3 regions of the Mesorhizobium calcicola genome follow, and region 3 is predicted to be linked to each of the others. Evidence: riboswitches for the same ligand, from Rfam matches in the RefSeq annotation. Region 3 holds a riboswitch; each other region holds the start of a gene.
The links. A riboswitch is a leader RNA that binds a small molecule or an ion and turns the genes downstream of it on or off. The one in region 3 is predicted to bind thiamine pyrophosphate.
Positions count from the first base shown of each region.

Region 1: it holds a riboswitch for thiamine pyrophosphate, as region 3 does, so the genes downstream of both, thiC (phosphomethylpyrimidine synthase ThiC) here and ACFSQT_RS36835 (YkoF family thiamine/hydroxymethylpyrimidine-binding protein) in region 3, are expected to answer to the same signal.
Region 2: it holds a riboswitch for thiamine pyrophosphate, as region 3 does, so the genes downstream of both, thiB (thiamine ABC transporter substrate binding subunit) here and ACFSQT_RS36835 (YkoF family thiamine/hydroxymethylpyrimidine-binding protein) in region 3, are expected to answer to the same signal.

Region 1 covers NZ_JBHUGY010000027.1:69,224-75,050, reverse strand. Annotated here, with positions in the region: gene thiO (glycine oxidase ThiO) at 1-724, opposite strand, end outside; gene thiC (phosphomethylpyrimidine synthase ThiC) at 721-2,556, opposite strand; TPP riboswitch at 2,662-2,778, opposite strand; gene ACFSQT_RS17145 (NAD-dependent succinate-semialdehyde dehydrogenase) at 3,529-5,004, opposite strand.
Region 2 covers NZ_JBHUGY010000038.1:132,356-138,182, forward strand. Annotated here, with positions in the region: gene ACFSQT_RS25810 (ABC-F family ATP-binding cassette domain-containing protein) at 1-548, opposite strand, end outside; gene ACFSQT_RS25815 (thiamine diphosphokinase) at 550-1,194, opposite strand; TPP riboswitch at 1,283-1,397, shown strand; gene thiB (thiamine ABC transporter substrate binding subunit) at 1,441-2,439, shown strand; gene thiP (thiamine/thiamine pyrophosphate ABC transporter permease) at 2,697-4,322, shown strand; gene thiQ (thiamine ABC transporter ATP-binding protein) at 4,315-5,094, shown strand; gene ACFSQT_RS25835 (M48 family metalloprotease) at 5,353-5,827, shown strand, end outside.
Region 3 covers NZ_JBHUGY010000076.1:4,409-10,235, forward strand. Annotated here, with positions in the region: gene ACFSQT_RS36825 (SDR family oxidoreductase) at 90-827, opposite strand; gene ACFSQT_RS36830 (LysR family transcriptional regulator) at 972-1,892, shown strand; TPP riboswitch at 1,991-2,104, shown strand; gene ACFSQT_RS36835 (YkoF family thiamine/hydroxymethylpyrimidine-binding protein) at 2,095-2,703, shown strand; gene ACFSQT_RS36840 (ABC transporter permease) at 2,740-3,552, shown strand; partial or broken gene ACFSQT_RS36845 (ABC transporter ATP-binding protein) at 3,549-4,315, shown strand; gene ACFSQT_RS36850 (ABC transporter substrate-binding protein) at 4,308-5,330, shown strand; gene ACFSQT_RS36855 (hypothetical protein) at 5,318-5,461, opposite strand; gene ACFSQT_RS36860 (tetratricopeptide repeat protein) at 5,467-5,827, opposite strand, start outside.

The DNA.
Region 1 (5,827 bases), on a different contig from region 3:
CTGTGACTGGTTCCCCGGATTGGCTTTCGATCATCGTTGCGCCGATCATGAAATGGTGATCGGCGCGCGGCACCACGTAGAGCGGAAAGCGCGGATGAAGCAGCCGGACCGGGCGCGACAGCGAGATGTCAGGCGTGTGCAGGATCAGCATCTCGCCGCGCACGCCGCGCAACCGGTGGTCGGCCGCCGCCATTCCCGTGCAGTCGATCCGGCGATCGAACCCGGAAACCTGCCTGGCGTCCGTGCCGAAGAGGAATTCGACGCCCATCGCCGCGAGCCTCTCATGCAGCACCGTCATCGCCTGGCGTGGGTCGAGATGCGCTTCGTCGGGGAAAAGCAGTCCGCGGCGGAAGCGGCCGGCGAGGTCCGGCTCCAGCTGCGCGATTTCGTCTTCGTCAACACGCCGATGGCCGGACGTGCGGCTGGCGAACCGCTCGAGCTCGCCCGCATCGCGCGGCGAGGCCACGACCAGCGTTCCAGCCCGTGTCACCTCGTCGGGCGTTGCCACATCCCACCAGTCGGCGGCATCGCGTCCGAGATCCAACACGGGCTGCTCCGCGCTTTCACGCTCGCACCAGGGCGCCAGCATACCGCCGGCGAACCACGACGCATTGCCGCCAAGGCAATGCCCAATCTCGGCAACGGTCACCGCCGCGCCGCGTGTGGCGAGCTCGAAGGCGGCGGTGAGGCCGGCGACGCCGGCCCCTTGGACAAGCACCTTCATGATCGCGCAGGCACCTGGGGCATGAGGGGCGCACCGGTCTCGTCCGCTGGCACATAGAGATCCCCACCTTCGCGGTATTTCGCCGCCATCGCCGCCATGCCCTCTTTCTGGGCCTCGGCGCGGATGTCGTGGGAAATGCGCATCGAGCAGAATTTCGGCCCGCACATCGAGCAGAAATGCGCCACCTTGTGCGCCTCCTTTGGCAAGGTCTGGTCGTGGAAGGAGCGCGCCGTTTCGGGGTCGAGCGACAGATTGAACTGGTCTTCCCAGCGGAACTCGAAGCGCGCGCGGGAAAGGGCATCATCCCTGACTTTCGCCGCCGGATGGCCCTTGGCGAGGTCAGCGGCGTGCGCTGCTATCTTGTAGGTGATCACCCCAATCTTGACGTCGTTGCGGTCAGGCAGCCCGAGATGCTCCTTGGGCGTCACATAACAGAGCATGGCCGTGCCGAACCAGCCGATCATGGCCGCGCCGATGCCGGAAGTTATGTGGTCGTAGCCTGGCGCAATGTCAGTCGTCAGCGGCCCGAGTGTGTAAAATGGCGCTTCGCCGCAGATCGCGAGCTGCTTGTCCATGTTCTGCTTGATCTTGTGCATGGGGACATGGCCAGGCCCTTCGATCATCACCTGGCAGTCCTTGGCCCAGGCGATCTTCGTCAGTTCGCCGAGTGTTTCCAGCTCGGCGAACTGCGCCGCGTCATTGGCGTCGGCGATGGATCCCGGACGAAGGCCGTCGCCGAGCGAGAAGGACACATCGTAGGCCCGGCAGATGTCGCAGATTTCCGCGAAATGCTCGTAGAGGAAGCTTTCCCGGTGATGGTGCAGGCACCATTTCGCCATGATCGAGCCGCCTCGGCTGACAATACCGGTAACCCGCTCGACCGTGAGCGGAATGTAATGCAGCCGCACACCGGCATGGATGGTGAAATAGTCGACGCCCTGCTCGGCCTGCTCGATCAGCGTGTCGCGATAGACCTCCCAGGTCAGGTCCTCGGCGATGCCGCCGACCTTCTCAAGCGCCTGATAGAGCGGCACCGTGCCGATCGGCACCGGCGAATTACGCACGATCCAGTCGCGAATATTGTGGATGTTGCGGCCGGTCGACAGATCCATCACCGTGTCGGCGCCCCAGCGGATCGCCCAGACCATTTTTTCGACCTCTTCGGCCATTGAGGAGGTGACGGCGGAATTGCCGATATTGGCATTGATCTTGACCAGGAAATTGCGGCCGATAATCATCGGCTCGCTTTCGGGATGGTTGATGTTGGCGGGAATGATCGCGCGCCCCCGCGCCACCTCGTCGCGCACGAATTCCGGTGTTACAAAATCGGGAATGTCCGCGCCGAAGCTTTCACCGTCTCGCGACAGCTTGTCGCGCAAAATCTCACGGCCGAGATTTTCGCGGATGGCGACGAATTCCATTTCGGGCGTGATGATACCGGCGCGGGCATAAGCAAGCTGCGTCACCGCCTTGCCGGCCTTGCCCCTGAGCGGGCGGTTGCGAACGGGGAATTCCGGCGTCAGGCGCTCGCCCACCGCAAATCCGTTGTCTTCCGGCCTGACATGGCGACCGTCATAGGCTTCGACATCGCCCCGCGCTGCGATCCACGCGTGCCTGCTTCGGGCAAGACCTTTTTCGATGCTCGTTTCGACCGCGGGGTCGGTATAGGGGCCGGACGGATCGTAAACCGTCACCGGCGGCTCGCCGGCTGTCGGGTGGACGTCGATCGCGCGCATCGGCACCCTGATCTGTGGATGGAGGAGGCCGGATTTGTGGATTTTTCGTGAGGCAGGTAGCGGTCCCGTCGAAACCGCTGGGGTCAAGGCATTCATTTGAGGCTCCTTTGCTCAATTGCATTGGAGACCCAGTTCTGTGCCGGAAGGATGAAAAGACGCTTTGGTCAACCTGCTCGAGACAGGTCTTCGGGCATAAACTCCCGCAAAGCGCTTGCACCGTCCCTACGCCAGTATGAACTGGATCAGGTTCAACGGGTCACTGCGCCGCGAAAGCCAGCAGTATCTCAGCCCCTTGCCGGGACTCCCCTGGTGAATGCCTCGAATTGAACGGGACGGCGCCGCTTTGTCAAGCGCCTTCGGACACGCTGGAGTCGGCGGGCGCGGATGGAAAGCTCGTGGATCGGGGCCAAGTCACGCGCGGGAGACCAGGGCAGGAATGGCCAAAGCCTTCTGCGACTCGTCAAGAATCGAGAAGGTGTATTGGCCCTGTGCGTCGAGATCGACGAATAGCGGAGGCGCCCGGTCCGATGATGTGCCAGAGCATCGAACCGGACCGGCGTAAAAGGCCCCGCCAGACGTGTCGGCGTGTCGTCAGCGCTATCCACCAATTCCCTCAGGCGCTGACGGGGAGATCGCGCGAAAGCGAAAGTGAAAAGCAGACCGCCATCGCGGACCATGCTGTTTGCCACCGCATATACGCCGCCGATCACCTGCTCGGCAGCGAGTCAACCAGCCGATCCATTGGCAGCACTCTGTTCAAACCGCCGGAAGCGGGGTTCCGTTTATCTGCCCGGCCGGCCGGCTTGTCCCCCGTCGGAAAAGTGGCCTTGAGGGACGGCTGGCAAGATTGAAGCGAAGTGTCCGTCGTTTCCCTTTTGGACGGCTGGCTATGTCGCACGCGAAAGCGCAGTGAGCTCGCAGGCAGGGGAGTTAGAGGCGACACACGGGCAAGTGGGGGGCTGATGCCTGACCGCCGTCCGAGCCTCAATCATCATACCGCCAGCGTTGATGCTTGCACCCTCGTCACAACTTGAGCGAGGAAAAGCGCGAACAAAATCGTGCCCTGCTTCAGATTCCGCCCATGCAGAGGTACTTCATCTCAAGATAGTCCTCGAGCCCATGGCGGGAACCCTCGCGCCCTATGCCGGACTGCTTCACGCCGCCAAAGGGCGCGGCTTCGGAGGACATGCGCCCGGTGTTGATACCCACCATGCCATATTCCAGGGCCTCGGCCACGCGCCAGACACGCTTCAGGTTGGAGGCATAAAAATAGGCGGCGAGGCCGTAGATCGTGTCATTGGCCTCGTGTACGACCTGATCGGCGTCGTCGAAGTTGATGATTGCAGCCAACGGTCCGAATGTTTCTTCTTGCGCGACTGTCATCTCGCTGGAAATACCGGTGAGGACGGTTGGTTGAAAAAACGTGCCCCTCGTGCCGATACGCTTGCCACCGCATCGAACAATACCGCCTTTTTCGACGGCGTCGGCGATATGGGATTCGATCTTGGCCAGAGCATGCTGATCAATCAGCGGCCCGATGGCAACCGCGGGATCGAAACCGTCACCAACCTGAAGTTGGCGAACCCGCTTCACGAATTTGTCGACGAATTCATCGTGAACGCCCGATTGGACATAAAGGCGATTTGCGGAAACACAGGTCTGGCCGGCATTGCGGAATTTCGCCTGGATCGCACCGTCGACCGCGGCATCGACATCGGCATCGTCGAAGACGATGAAAGGCGCGTTTCCTCCCAGCTCGAGGCTGACCTTCTTGATCTGATCCGAGCATTGGCGCATCAGCAGCCGCCCGACCTCGGTTGAACCGGTGAAGCTGATCTTGCGGACCTTGGGGTTGCCGCAGAGTTCACGGCCAACCGCATCACCTTCGGACGCATAGACCAGATTGACGACGCCTTCGGGAAAGCCAGCCTGATGGGCGAGCGCGAACATTGCGCCCGCCACGAGCGGTGTCTGTTCGGCCGGCTTGAGCACGATCGTGCAGCCGGCGGCCAGAGCCGGCGAGATCTTGCGCGCCACCATGGAAGCAGGGAAATTCCAGGGTGTGATCGTGCCGACGACGCCGATCGGCTGCTTGATCACCAGCATGCGGCGGTCGGTCGACGGGGCGGAGATCGTCTCGCCATAGATGCGATTGGCCTCTTCGGCATACCATTGCAGGTACGCCGCCGCATGCGATATCTCAGACTTGGCCTCAGCCAGTGGCTTGCCCATCTCGGCGGTCAGAATCGCGCCGAGGTCGTCGGTGTGGTCGACGATCAGTTGATGCCAGCGCCAGAGGATGTCGCTGCGCTCTCGAGCGGTCAGCGCCGCCCACCCAGGCTGCGCCATGTACGCTTTGTCAATCGCAGCGCGTGTTTCCTCGACTCCCATGTCGGGAAGCTCTGCCAGCAATTCGCCGGTCGATGGGTTGAGGACCACAAATGTGCGCTCACAAACTGGCGTGCCAAGGGCCGGGAGACGGTCAAGGTTGCCAAACAGGTCGGGAGATTTGAGATGGGGGATCAAAGGCGGGAGCAGCGGCAATGTCGGTTCCTTAAAGGCTTTCGGCCTGTCCGGCCGGGTGGACATCTACTGCGCACGTGTGGCTGTTGCATAGGACCACTCACGAAAAGTCGTGCGTCGCTGGAACCCGTGGACCTGCCGTGGGGGAGGCCGGCGGTCGGCCTTTCGCCTCACGAACCGTTCGCCAGCGGGCTTGGTCCACAGCCATTCGCCCAGGAGATCATTCGTCGTATAGCTCTTGCCCTGCTCGGCGCCGTCCGTTTCGGGTATCGCATCGGAGCCGTAGAGTGTTTCGTAAAGTGAGCCCAATAGGCGTTGGCCCCTGTTGAGCGAGCTGTGGCGTGTGAACAATCGGACCGCGAGCCGAGGTCCCGCCACACCGGCGATCTTCGGATCTACCCGTCGCATGTGGGGCGCGACATTAGAGCCGCTTCGGCATCCACGCTATGCAATGTTCGAGGCGTGCCAGTCGAGCCTTCTGCGAACGAAGCTCGTGACCAACGTTTTGCAACTTGGATTTGCCTTTGGACGCGGCCGCATTGATCAGTTCGCATTCAAGCCAAGCTATTCGATCTCGCATGTGCTGGGCCTCAGCCTGCCGTATATCTCTAATCCAACCTGGACCACGCATATTCCACGCTCACCATCTGCGCAGGCTGGGTAGCATCCGAAAACTAACGCCGGCAGATTCGAAAAACTCGAATTTTAACCGTTGCTAAAATTCGCCGCTCTGTCAGCTACCGGCTCGCTGTCGCGACCTTGAACGGCGACAGTTGCGCTTCCTTGCCTTTCGCGTCCGAAATAATCTTAATGGACTTCGTAAGAGCTTGTTCAGCGCCAGTAT
Region 2 (5,827 bases), on a different contig from region 3:
GAGACGCGTTCGAGGAAGCGGCGGTCGTGCGAGATAACGACGAGCGCCGAGGAGGTGCGGCTAAGCTCCTCTTCCAGCCATTCGATGACAGAGAGATCGAGATGGTTGGTTGGCTCATCAAGAAGCAGGATGTCGGGCTCCGGCGCCATGACGCGGGCGAGGGCGGCGCGCCTGGCCTCGCCCCCGGAAAGATCGTTCGGCCGCTCCTCGCCCGACAGGCCGAGATGCTCCATGAGATAGCTGGCGCGGTATGGATCGTCGGCAGGGCCAAGCCCCGCCTCGACATAGGCGCGGACCGTCGCAAAACCCTCCATGTCGGGCATCTGCGGCAAATAGCGGACGGTCGCCGAAGGCTGGCGGAACACCTCGCCGTCCTGTGGCTCGATCAGGCCGGCGGCGATCTTCAGCAGCGTCGACTTGCCCGATCCGTTGCGGCCGACCAGCGCGATCTTGTCACCGGCCGACGCCGTCAAGGCGGCGCCATCGAGCAGCGGCGTGCCACCGAAGGTCAGTTTTATCCCGTCGATATTGAGAAGGGGCGGGGCCATGTCAGCTTTCAGGGAGTGGATAAGGGTGGGCGAGCAGCAATGCGCGGCCATGGCCGAGCATGATTTCGAGGCGACCCTTGACCTCGTTGGATATGGTCAATGACGAGCCGAACGCCACCTTGACGCGGTCGAGCGGCCATTTGGCGCCGGTGACGGTGAGGCCGGAAAGATCGGAAAAGCCGAGCACCGAAAACAGCGTGCCGTCGGCATAGTCGAACCCGGCTTTCCCGTGCAGCAGCGGGACGCCTTCCTGCGCGCCGCTGCTCAGAAGCACCGTTGCTCCGGCCTCGGCCAGCCGCAGGGCGAGCGCCAGATGCAGGAAGGCGTGGTCGGCGCGCTTGCCGCCGAAGGCGCCCGCGAGCACCAGGCTGGTCGCACCGCGCTCCAGCGCGGCAGCGATGGCCAATTCGCCATCGGTCTGGTCCTTTTCCGTCGGGAAGGTCCGGCGCGGCACCGCGGCGAGGTCATCCGGCAGGTTGGCCGGCACTGAATCGAAATCACCCACCCACAGTTCCGGGACAAGGCCCAGCATGCGCGCATGGCCGATCCCGGCATCGGCGGCGATCACGCGCGAGCCTTCGACCTGGCGGTCGAGCCGTGGCGTGCGGATGAGATCGCCGCCAAGCAGGATGGTGAATGTGCACATATCGTGTGGCCCTTACCAGCCCGGCACGGGAAACGGAAGGCCGGCAAACTGCCACTTGCGCGGTTGATCGGCCGGGCCTATGTGTCGAAACGCTCTAACGGGGTGCCGGACGCGATCTTCGCGGACCGGCTGAGAGGCAAACTCGCCAACCCGCTGAACCTGATCCGGTTTGTACCGGCGGAGGGATTAGACGTTTCGGACAGTCCGACGCCTCAATTCCTTTCAATTCGAACGAAGGAGGCGCCGATGCGCACGCTGCTCTACTCTCTTGTCTCAGCAATGGCCGTGGTCCTGTCCGGGCCGGCCTTGGCCAAGGACAAGCTCACCATCTACACCTATGAGAGCTTCACCGCCGACTGGGGTCCGGGTCCCGTGGTGAAGAAGGAATTCGAGGCCGAATGCGGCTGCGATGTCGACTTCGTCTCGGTCGCCGATGGCGTCGCGCTGCTCAACCGCGTCAAGCTGGAAGGGGCTTCGACCAAAGCCGACATCGTGCTCGGCCTCGACACCAATCTGACCGCCGACGCCAAGGCCACCGGCCTGTTTGCGCCGCATGGCGCGGTGTCCGATGTCAATGTGCCGGGCGGCTGGAGCGACGACGTTTTCGTGCCTTTCGACTATGGCTATTTCGCCGTCGTCTACGACACCGAAAAGCTGAAGAGCCCGCCCAAGAGCCTAAAGGACTTGGTCGAAGGCAGCCCCGACGACAAGATCGTCATCCAGGATCCGCGCACCTCGACTCCGGGCCTCGGCCTGCTGTTGTGGGTGAAGTCGGTCTATGGCGACAAGGCGCCGGAGGCCTGGGCCAAGCTCAAGGCGAGGGTGCTGACGGTGACGCCGGGCTGGAGCGAGGCCTATGGCCTGTTCACCAAGGGCGAGGCGCCGATGGTGCTGTCCTACACGACGTCGCCGGCCTACCACATGGTCGCCGAGAACACCGACCGCTACAAGGCGGCCTCGTTCGAGGAGGGCGAGTATCTGCAGATCGAGGTCGCCGGCATCACCACGACAGGGGCCAAGAATCCGCTGGCCGAAAAGTTCATGGCCTTCATGACCGGGCCAAAATTCCAGGATGCCATTCCCGAGACCAACTGGATGTTCCCATCCGGCAAGACCGACAAGCCGCTCAATCCGGCCTTCGACAAACTGGTCAAGCCGACCAAGACCTTGCTGTTCAGCCCCGAGGACGTTGCCGCCAATCGCAAGGCCTGGGTCGATGAATGGCTGGCGGTGATGAGCAAGTAGGATTCAAGCTTCGCCAGATGTTCGCGCCAAGTCACCCCCCTCTGGCCTGCCGGCCATCTCCCCCGCAAGGAGGGAGATCGATAGCTCTGTCGCCTTGCTCATTCCTGCCATTTTGGAAATTGGCCTGGGCGGCGAAGCGCGCGATCTCCCCCCGTGCGGGGGAGATGTCCGGTAGGACAGAGGGGGGTGGGCGGGAGCTCGACCTTAGCCAAGCATTTCAATCAATTGGCACCCACCACAGAGTTGGGTAGCGCGACATGCCCGCGCGCCATCCAGCCGATCCCCGCATCACCTCCGGCATCATTGCTCTCGCCGCAATCGCGCTGCTGATCGGCGGCGCGTTTGCTGGCTTGCTCGTCGAAGGCGCTCACGATTTCTCCGGCGCCTGGGCAGCCTTCGATCCTTATCTGCTTCGCGTTGTCCGCTTCACACTCTGGCAGGCGGCGCTGTCGACGCTGCTTTCGGTCGGGCCGGCGCTGCTCGTGGCGCGCGCGCTGTCGCGGCATCCACGCTTCTTTGGCCGCGCCTTCATCTTGCAGCTGTTCGCCGTGCCGTTGGCGCTGCCGGCCATCATCGCGGCACTCGGCATTCTCGCCCTCTACGGCCGTGCCGGCTATTTCGCCGGCGCGTTCACGGTGATCGGCGGTGGGAGCTGGCCGGGCATCTATGGCCTGTCGGGCATCCTCGTCGCCCATGTCTTCTTCAACCTGCCGCTCGGCGTGCGGCTGTTCCTGGAGGCGCTGCAGACCATTCCCGCCGATCAGTGGCGGCTCGCCAGCCAGCTCGGCATGGGGGCACAACCGGCGTTCCGGCTGATCGAGTGGCCGACGCTGCGCGCGGCGTTGCCGGGTGTAGCCGGGCTTGTCTTCATGCTCTGCATTACCTCGTTCACGATTGTGCTGACGCTTGGCGGCGGGCCGGCCGCGACGACGCTCGAAGTCGGCATCTACCAGGCGCTGCGCTTCGATTTCGATCCCGCGCGCGCGGTGACGCTGACGCTGCTGCAGATCGCCTTGACCTTTGTCGTGGTGCTGGCGCTGACGCGGCTTGGCGTCAACGTGGTCGGCGACACCAATCTGCCGGTTGCGCCGCGCCGCTATCTCTCAATCAGCGGGGTCGAGACCTGGCTGAACGTCGTGCTCATCGCGCTCGCGCTGCTGTTCGTTGCCGGACCGATGGTGGCCACTGTGATGGCCGGGCTTGGCGCCGATCTCGGCCGGCTGGCCGGCGAGGCCGCCGTGCGGCAGGCGACACTGACCAGTGCCGTGCTCGCCTTCCTGTCGGCGCTGCTTTCAGTGATGCTGTCGCTGGCGCTGACCATGGCGCGCCGGGGGCTGGAGCTGAACCGCCGCTCCGGCGCGAGGACAATACTCGAGCATGCCGCCGATACCGGCGCCGGTTTTGTCCTCGTCGTGCCGCCGATCGTCGTCGGCGCCGGCTGGTTCCTGTTGCTGCGCCGTGTCGGGGATGTCTTTGCCATCGCCCCGGTCATGGTCGTCACCGTCAACGCGGTGATGGCGATGCCGTTCGCGCTGCGCGCTGTCCGTCCCGCCTATGATGCGGCCAGCGAGCGTCACGAACGGCTCTGTGCGCAGCTCGGCATTGCGGGCTGGAACCGGTTGATGCTGGTCGACTGGCCGTCGCTACGGCGGCCGCTCGCCACCGCCTTTGCCTTCGCCATGGCGTTGTCGCTCGGCGACCTCGGCGTCATCGCGCTGTTCGGCAGTGATTCCGTGCAGACATTGCCGTACCTTCTGTTGGCGCGCATGGGCAGCTACCGCACGCAGGACGCCGCCGGCCTGGCGCTGCTGCTCGGCCTCGTCTGTCTCGCGTTGATCTTAGCGGCGCACTGGCTGGGAAGGGAGAAGAACCGGGATGCCTGACGGAGCGGCCAGCAGGTCTGGAAAGGGCGCTCCGGTACGGCTGGACCGGGTGTCGTTCAGCTATGGCGAGGCGCCGCTTGTTTTCGATGTCGATTTCGCCGCGTCGAAAATCACCGCTATCATGGGGCCGAGCGGTTCGGGCAAGTCGACGCTGCTCAACCTGGTGGCGGGGTTCGAGACGCCGCGGTCGGGCCGTGTGCTGATCGGCGGGGTCGATGTCAGCGCTGAGCCGCCTTCGACGCGGCCGGTGTCGATGGTGTTCCAGGAAAACAATCTCTTCGCCCATCTTTGCGTCGAGCAGAATGTCGGGCTCGGCCGTTCGCCATCCTTGCGGCTGACCGAAGCGGACCGCGCCGCGATCGCCGAGGCGCTTGCGCGCACCGGCCTGGGCGGCAAGGAAAAGCGCCTGCCGCGCGAGCTCTCCGGCGGCGAACGCCAGCGCGTCGCACTGGCCCGGGTTCTGGTGCGCGATCGGCCGGTGCTCCTGCTCGACGAACCCTTCGCCTCGCTCGGCCCGGCGCTGCGCGACGACATGCTGGATCTGGTCGCCACAGTGCACGCCGAACGCGGCATGACGGTGCTGTTCGTCACCCACCAGCCGGAGGATGCCCGCCGCATTGGCCAAGACATGGTGTTTCTGGACAATGGATTGGTCACGGCAACCGGCAAGGCGGACGATTTCTTCACCGGGGCTGGTCCGGAAGCGTTCCGGCGCTATATCGGCGGTGCGGGCGATGTCGTATCACGAGATATTGCCCGGAAGCGGACATAATTTACGGTCAAACCGGCTCCAGGCGATGTGGCGCTTGCTTGCCATGACCGGAGGAGTGTGGCTAGGTCCGCCTTATTGGTCCGGCACAGGCCGTGATTTGCCTGCAGCATCCGCCGCCTGCCCCGAGGGGCGCGCGACGGATGCTGCAGCAGTTTGAGATAGCGCATGATATTTTCCGAAGATCGCCCCCGATTTTCGTGGTCATGCGCCGGAACCCGAAAGGAAGCCGTTCTGGCGATCGGCGTTGAGAGGCTACGAATGAATCCGCTGGCGCGCTTTCTCGCGCTGGCCGGCCTTGCCGTGGCGTTGGCGAGTTGCCAGATGTTCACGCCTCCCGAGGTTCAGGAATCCGGCTTCCAGCCTTCCGACAAGCCGATCACGGTCGACAACGTCGCCGCCAACAGCAAGCTCGCCGAACTCGCCAAGGCGCAGCATCCGCGCATCCTGGCCACCTATGGCGGCGAATATTCCGATCCCAAGCTCGAGCGCATGGTCGCCAAGGTGGTCGGCAACCTGACCGTCGTGTCGGCCAACCCGACGCAGACCTACCGCATCACCATTCTGAATTCGCCCAATGTCAACGCCTTCGCGCTGCCGGGCGGCTATCTCTACATCACGCGCGGCCTGTTGGCGCTGGCCAATGATTCGGCCGAGCTTGCCGCGGTCATCGCGCATGAGATGGGCCACGTCACCGCCAATCATGGCCTGCAACGCCAGCAGCTGGAGGCGGAGG
Region 3 (5,827 bases):
TCTGGCTTTCCTCCATACTGTCGGACTGGCGCCACCCATCACACGCCACGGAGCAACCGATCGCGGCGGGGAATGAGCCGCGGGAGTTTTCAGGCCTGCTGCGTCGGATAGAGCGTCAGGATGTTGACATTGACCCTTGGTGGCTGCGAGACCGCGTAGAGCATGGCGGCGGCGATATCCTCGCTCTCCAGCTGCTCCATGTCACCCAGCCTTTGCTCGACCGCCAGCCGGACATCGTCGCGCATGTTGGCGGTGAACTCAGTCCTGACCGCGCCCGGCTCGATCACGGTTACGCGGATGCCGTCCTTGCCGATTTCTCGGCGCAGCGATTCCGCCATAGCGCTGGCCGCATGCTTGGTGCCGGAGTAGACCACCGATGGGTGGATGTAGCGGCCGGTTCCGGACGAAACGATGACGATGTGTCCCGATCCCTGCCGTTTCATCGCCGGCAGCGCTGCGTTGATCGTGTAGAGCAAAGCCAGGATGTTGATGTCGACCATTTCCCGGTATTCGCCGGTGGTGGTGTTCTGGAAGGGGGCAGCGACGCCGACACCAGCGACATTGAACAGCATGTCCACCCGGCCATAGTCGTCCAGCACGCGCCGGACCATGGCGGTTGCCTGCGCTTCGTTGGTGATGTCGGCCTCGATCGCGAGCGCCTCGCCGCCGGCGTCGCGGATGCGTCTGGCCAGATCGTCGAGCCGCTGCCGACGCCGCGCCGCGATGGCGACAATCGCGCCTTGCGCCGCCAATGCCAGCGCGGTTGCCGCGCCAATGCCCGAGGAGGCGCCGGTCACCAGGGCGATTTTTCCGTTGAGTTTCCGCATGTTCGTGGCTCCTGCTCAGAGAGAGATTCAGATACGCTCGATGCCGATGACGGCGCCGTTTGAGACATATTCTCAAGCTAGGCAGCAGACGGTTTTCGGAAAATACCATAGAATGACACGATATTCATTGGAGAACACGGCATAATGCGCGGCAGTGACTATGCGGAGCTGAAGGCCTTTGCCGCTGTTGTCGCGCATGGCAGTTTCGCCCGTGCCGCTGAAGATCTGCGGATTTCGGCGTCCACGCTCAGCCAGACGATCCGCCAGCTCGAAGCGCGGCTTGGCCTGCGCCTGCTCAACCGCACGACCCGCAGCCTCTCTTTGACGGAAGCCGGCGCACGCCTGCACGCGCGCTTCACGCCAGCCATGGCCGAGATGGAGGCGGCGGTCGGCGATGCGACCGCCTTGCGCGACACACCGGCCGGCGTCTTGCGCGTCCATATGCCCAGCGTTGCCGCCGCCACCTACCTGGAGCCGGTGCTTGGCCGTTTTTATGAAGCATGGCCGGACATCGTGCTCGACGTGATGATCGACGATGCCGCCATCGACATTGTTGAGGCCGGCTTTGATGTCAGCGCCAGGCTTGGCGAATTCCTCGAAGCCGACATGGTTGCCGTGACGCTTGGCGGCACACAGCGACAGCTCGCCGTGGCCTCGCCGGACTACCTCGCCCGTCACGGATCGCCGTCGGCACCCGCGGATCTGCTCCAGCACCGCTGTATCAATTGGCGCCGGCCGGGCAGTGTCGGCCTCTACGCATGGGAATTCGCCAGGGATGGCCAATGGTTCTCGGTCGCGGTCAACGGCCCGCTTGTCGTCTCCAGCCGCGACATGGCCATTGCGGCGGCCGTGCAGGGCGTCGGCATCGCCTTTTGGGCGGAAGACCTCGTGCGGCCGCTGATCGATGCCGGCAGGCTGGTGTCGCTGCTGGATGATTGGTGTCCGACCTTTCCCGGTTGGTTCCTCTGCTACCAGAAGCAGCGTCATACGCCGCCGGCCGTGCGCGCCTTCGTCGATTTCCTGTGCCATGCGCATACCGGTCGCCCGACGCTGCCAGATGGTTGAGAGTTTGTCGTTCCAACGGCCCGGTTTCGCAGGCCTGGCGCAATGCTTTTAGCGCAGCGCGCCGAAAAACGGCTTTCCGCTCGAATGGTGCTCTAACCCGCGCATCACAGGGGTGCTCCGTACGGTCGGGGCTGAGACGGGGGCGGCAAGCCCACAGACCCTAGAAGCTGATCTGGGTAATACCAGCGGAGCGAGGCGGGCGATGTTTTCAGGCGCACAGATTTCCCTATATCCCATGGCCGACTGTTTCGTCGGCGTCATCCTTGGCGCGCTGGGCGCGCTCGATCCCTACCGCGATCGGCTCAGGATCGAGACCGACGACATCTCGACTCTGCTGGTCGGGCCGCCCGAAGTGCTGTTTCCGGCGATGCGGGACCTGTTCGTGGCGGCGGCACGCGGTGGCAAGCATTGCGTGCTGTCGGCCACCATCTCGCGTGGCTGCCCGGGCGAGCCGGATCATCCGATCTGCCGCTCCGATGCGCTTGGCGGGCCTGTCAGGCCACTCGGTCCGCGCAAGGACGCGGCAATCGCGGCGGTGCGCGGCGCAGCTTTGGCCGGTCAGCCGGCGGCAGCGCAGTTCTCGCTCTATGTGATGGGCACCGAAGACCACATGGACGAGATCTACGGCTGCATCGATTTTCTCAAGCAGTCCGGCGTCTATGAGCGCTCCAAGCATTTCTGCACGAAATTGCGCGCTGATGCCGGCGCGATCTTTTCGGCGCTCGACGAAGCCTTCTGCCGTTTCGGGCCCGGCGCCGGCCACGTAACCCTCGACGTCACGGTCTCGGCCAACAGCCCGTCGGCCGTCTGAGCCAGCCGCGCTCTGCGCGCGACCCCGTCAAAGGTTATGTCCGGGGCCTCATCCTCAGTCGCTTCGCGCCCGATCGCGAGCCTTCTTGTCAAGGCAGCACCAGCCGCGATCTCGGTCGGGTTGCTCCTGCTGGCGTGGGACCTATTCCGGCATCAAGCCGACGACACGCCGGCGCCGTCGCGCGTGTTCGCGCAAGCGATGCTCAATCGCGAGGCGCTGGTCGACAACGCCATTCCCACCATCCGCGCCACGCTGATCGGCTTTGCCTTTTCGCTCAGCGCGGCCTTTGCGCTGTCGATGCTGGTCGACTTCTTCCAGCCGCTGCGGCGTGCGCTGTTTCCCGTCTTCATTGTCAGCCAGACCTTGCCGCTGGTGGCGGTCGCGCCATTGGTGGTGCTGTGGTTCGGCTTCGGACTGGTGCCCAAGATCATGCTGGTGGCGCTGGTCACCTTCTTTCCAATGCTGGTGGCACTGGTGCAGGGCTACGAGGCGACGGAGGCCGAGATCGGCCGGATGCTGCGTGCCATGGGGGCAGGGCGCTGGCGCGTCTTCCTCCTGGCGCGGCTGCCCTCGGCGCTGCCCTATTTCTTCGCTGGCCTGAGGATCTCCATCACCTATGCCGTGGTTGGCGCCATCTTCGCCGAATATGCCGGTGTGGCGAAGGGGTTGGGCATCTACATGCTCAACGCCAAGAACAATTTCCGCCCCGACCTGGTGCTGGCCGCCGTCGGCGTCAGCGCAGCGCTGACCCTCATCCTGTTTGGACTGACGGTGCTGCTGCAGCGTCTTGCCATGCCCTGGGAACGGGCCGTCGGCAAGCAACCCGCAAGGACGGGGCCACAGCAATGAGCCGGCTCGAGCTGCGGCATGTGCGCAAGGCGTTTGGCGGGCTCGACGTGCTCGCCGACATTTCGCTCAGCGTCGGCGCCGGTGAATTCGTCTCCATCCTCGGTCCATCGGGCGCCGGCAAGTCGACGCTGTTCCAGCTGCTGACCGGTGCGCAGCACGGCGAAGGCGAGATGTTCTTCGACGGCACGCCGCTCGATGACCACGGCAGGCATTTCGCCTTCATGCCGCAGCGTGACGCGCTGATGCCGTGGCGACGCATCCTCGACAACACGACGCTTGGGCTCGAAATGCAAGGCATCGGGCGCTAGGCGGCGCGGGCGCGCGTCGCACCGTTGTTCGCCGAATTCGGGCTTGCCGGCTTCGAGCGGCATTTTCCCGCGCAACTGTCCGGCAGCATGCGCCAGCGCGCGGCTCTGCTGCGCACCGTGGTGCAGGAGCGCGACATGCTTTTGCTCGACGAACCGTTCGGTGCGCTCGACGCACTGACCCGCGCCGCCATGCAGCGCTGGCTGGAACAGATGTGGCGGTACCACCGCTGGACGGCGCTCCTGATAACCCACGATGTGCGCGAAGCCGTCTTCCTGTCCGACCGCATCTATGTGTTATCGGCGCGCCCGGCCCGCATCTCCGTGAGATCAAGGTGCCGCTGCCGCGCCCGCGCGACCCAACCGGCTTGGCCGCATGGCAGGCAAGCACGCTCGAGGCAGAGATTCTCGACATCATCCTCAATCCGCAACTATCCGAAGGAAACGACCATGACTGACCTGACGCGCCGGCAGGCCTTGTTGCTCACCCTTGCCTCCGGCCTTCCGGTGGTTGCCAGAGCGGGCCGTGCCCAAGCGCAATCGGCGGCGCAAAAAATCACCGTCGCACTCGACTGGACAGTCAACACCAACCACATCGGGCTGTTCGTCGCCCGCGACAAGGGCTTTTACGGCGAGGCCGGGCTGAATGTCGACATCCTGCCCTACAGCGATACTGGTGCCGGAACGCTGGTCGCCAACCGCGTTGCCGATTTCGGCATCAACGGCACCATCAGCCTGTTCACCCAGAAAACCGCCGGAGCCGACCTGAAGGGCGTCTATGCCGTGGTGCAATCCGAAACCGGCCGGCTGGTGTTCAACGCGGCGCGCAGCGAGATCAAAAGCCCCAGGGACCTCGACGGCCTGACCTATGGCGGCTTCGGCAGCGCCTGGGAAAACGCGGTGATCGGCACCATCATCCGCCACGATGGCGGCGAGGGCAAATTCGGGACGGTGACGCTCGGCACTTCGGCCTATGAAGCGCTGACCAACGGTTCGGTCGATTTCACGCTGGAGGTCTCGACCTGGGAAGGTGTCGAAGCCGAGTTGAAAGGCGTCAAGCAGCACAGCTTCGTCTATGCCGACTACGGCGTGCCCAACGAGCACACAACGCTGATCTCCTCGAGCGACGCCTATCTCCGGGCAAACCCCAAATCTGCTGCCGCCTTCATCCAGGCGACGCGGCGCGGCTACCAGTTCGCCGTCGACCATCCCGACGAGGCTGCAGCCCTCTTGATCGCCGCCAACAAGGACGCCCTGAGCAATCCGGCGCTGATCGATGCCTCGCTGAAGGCGTTGATCGACGGCCACTACCTGCGCGGCGAAAACGGCGCCATCGGCATCATGGATCCGGCCCGGATGGACGCGATCGGCGATTACCTCTTCGCGTCAGGCATTCTGCGTGATGCCGACGGCACGCCGGCCAAATCACGCCCGGATTTCGGGGGGTATTTCAGCAATGCTTATCTGGGGTAGGTGGCGAATATGCCCCTGAAAGGGAAGATCAGGAACTCGGGCGGCAGCCTAGGTATGGCGATCTTGTAGAGCAGGGCGATTTCGATCTGTCGCCCCGGCTCACCCTGCAGCGACGAGGCAGCCCTGCCCAAACCTGTTATTTCCCCTGCAGGCTGCGTGCCTTCTTGCGGTCGGCCTCGGCGCGCTTGTGGTTGCCCTTGGCGTCCCACGCCCTGCTCCGCACTTTGTAGGCGGCGGCGAAATCCGGTTTGAGCTTTATCGTCCGGCTCAAATCGGCGATGGCTCCGTCATAATCCGCCTCGCTGATTCGAATCACGCCTCGGCCCAAATAGGCAAAGGGGTTCTTGCGATCGAGGCTGAGGGCCTCTTCGAAATCACGTAACGCTGCAACGTCCTCATGCCTGCCCATCAATATGAGGCCCCGATCGGCATAGACCCTCGCGTCCCTGGTATTGAGACTGATGGCCTTTCCGTAGTCAGCAAGCGCCCCGTCGTAA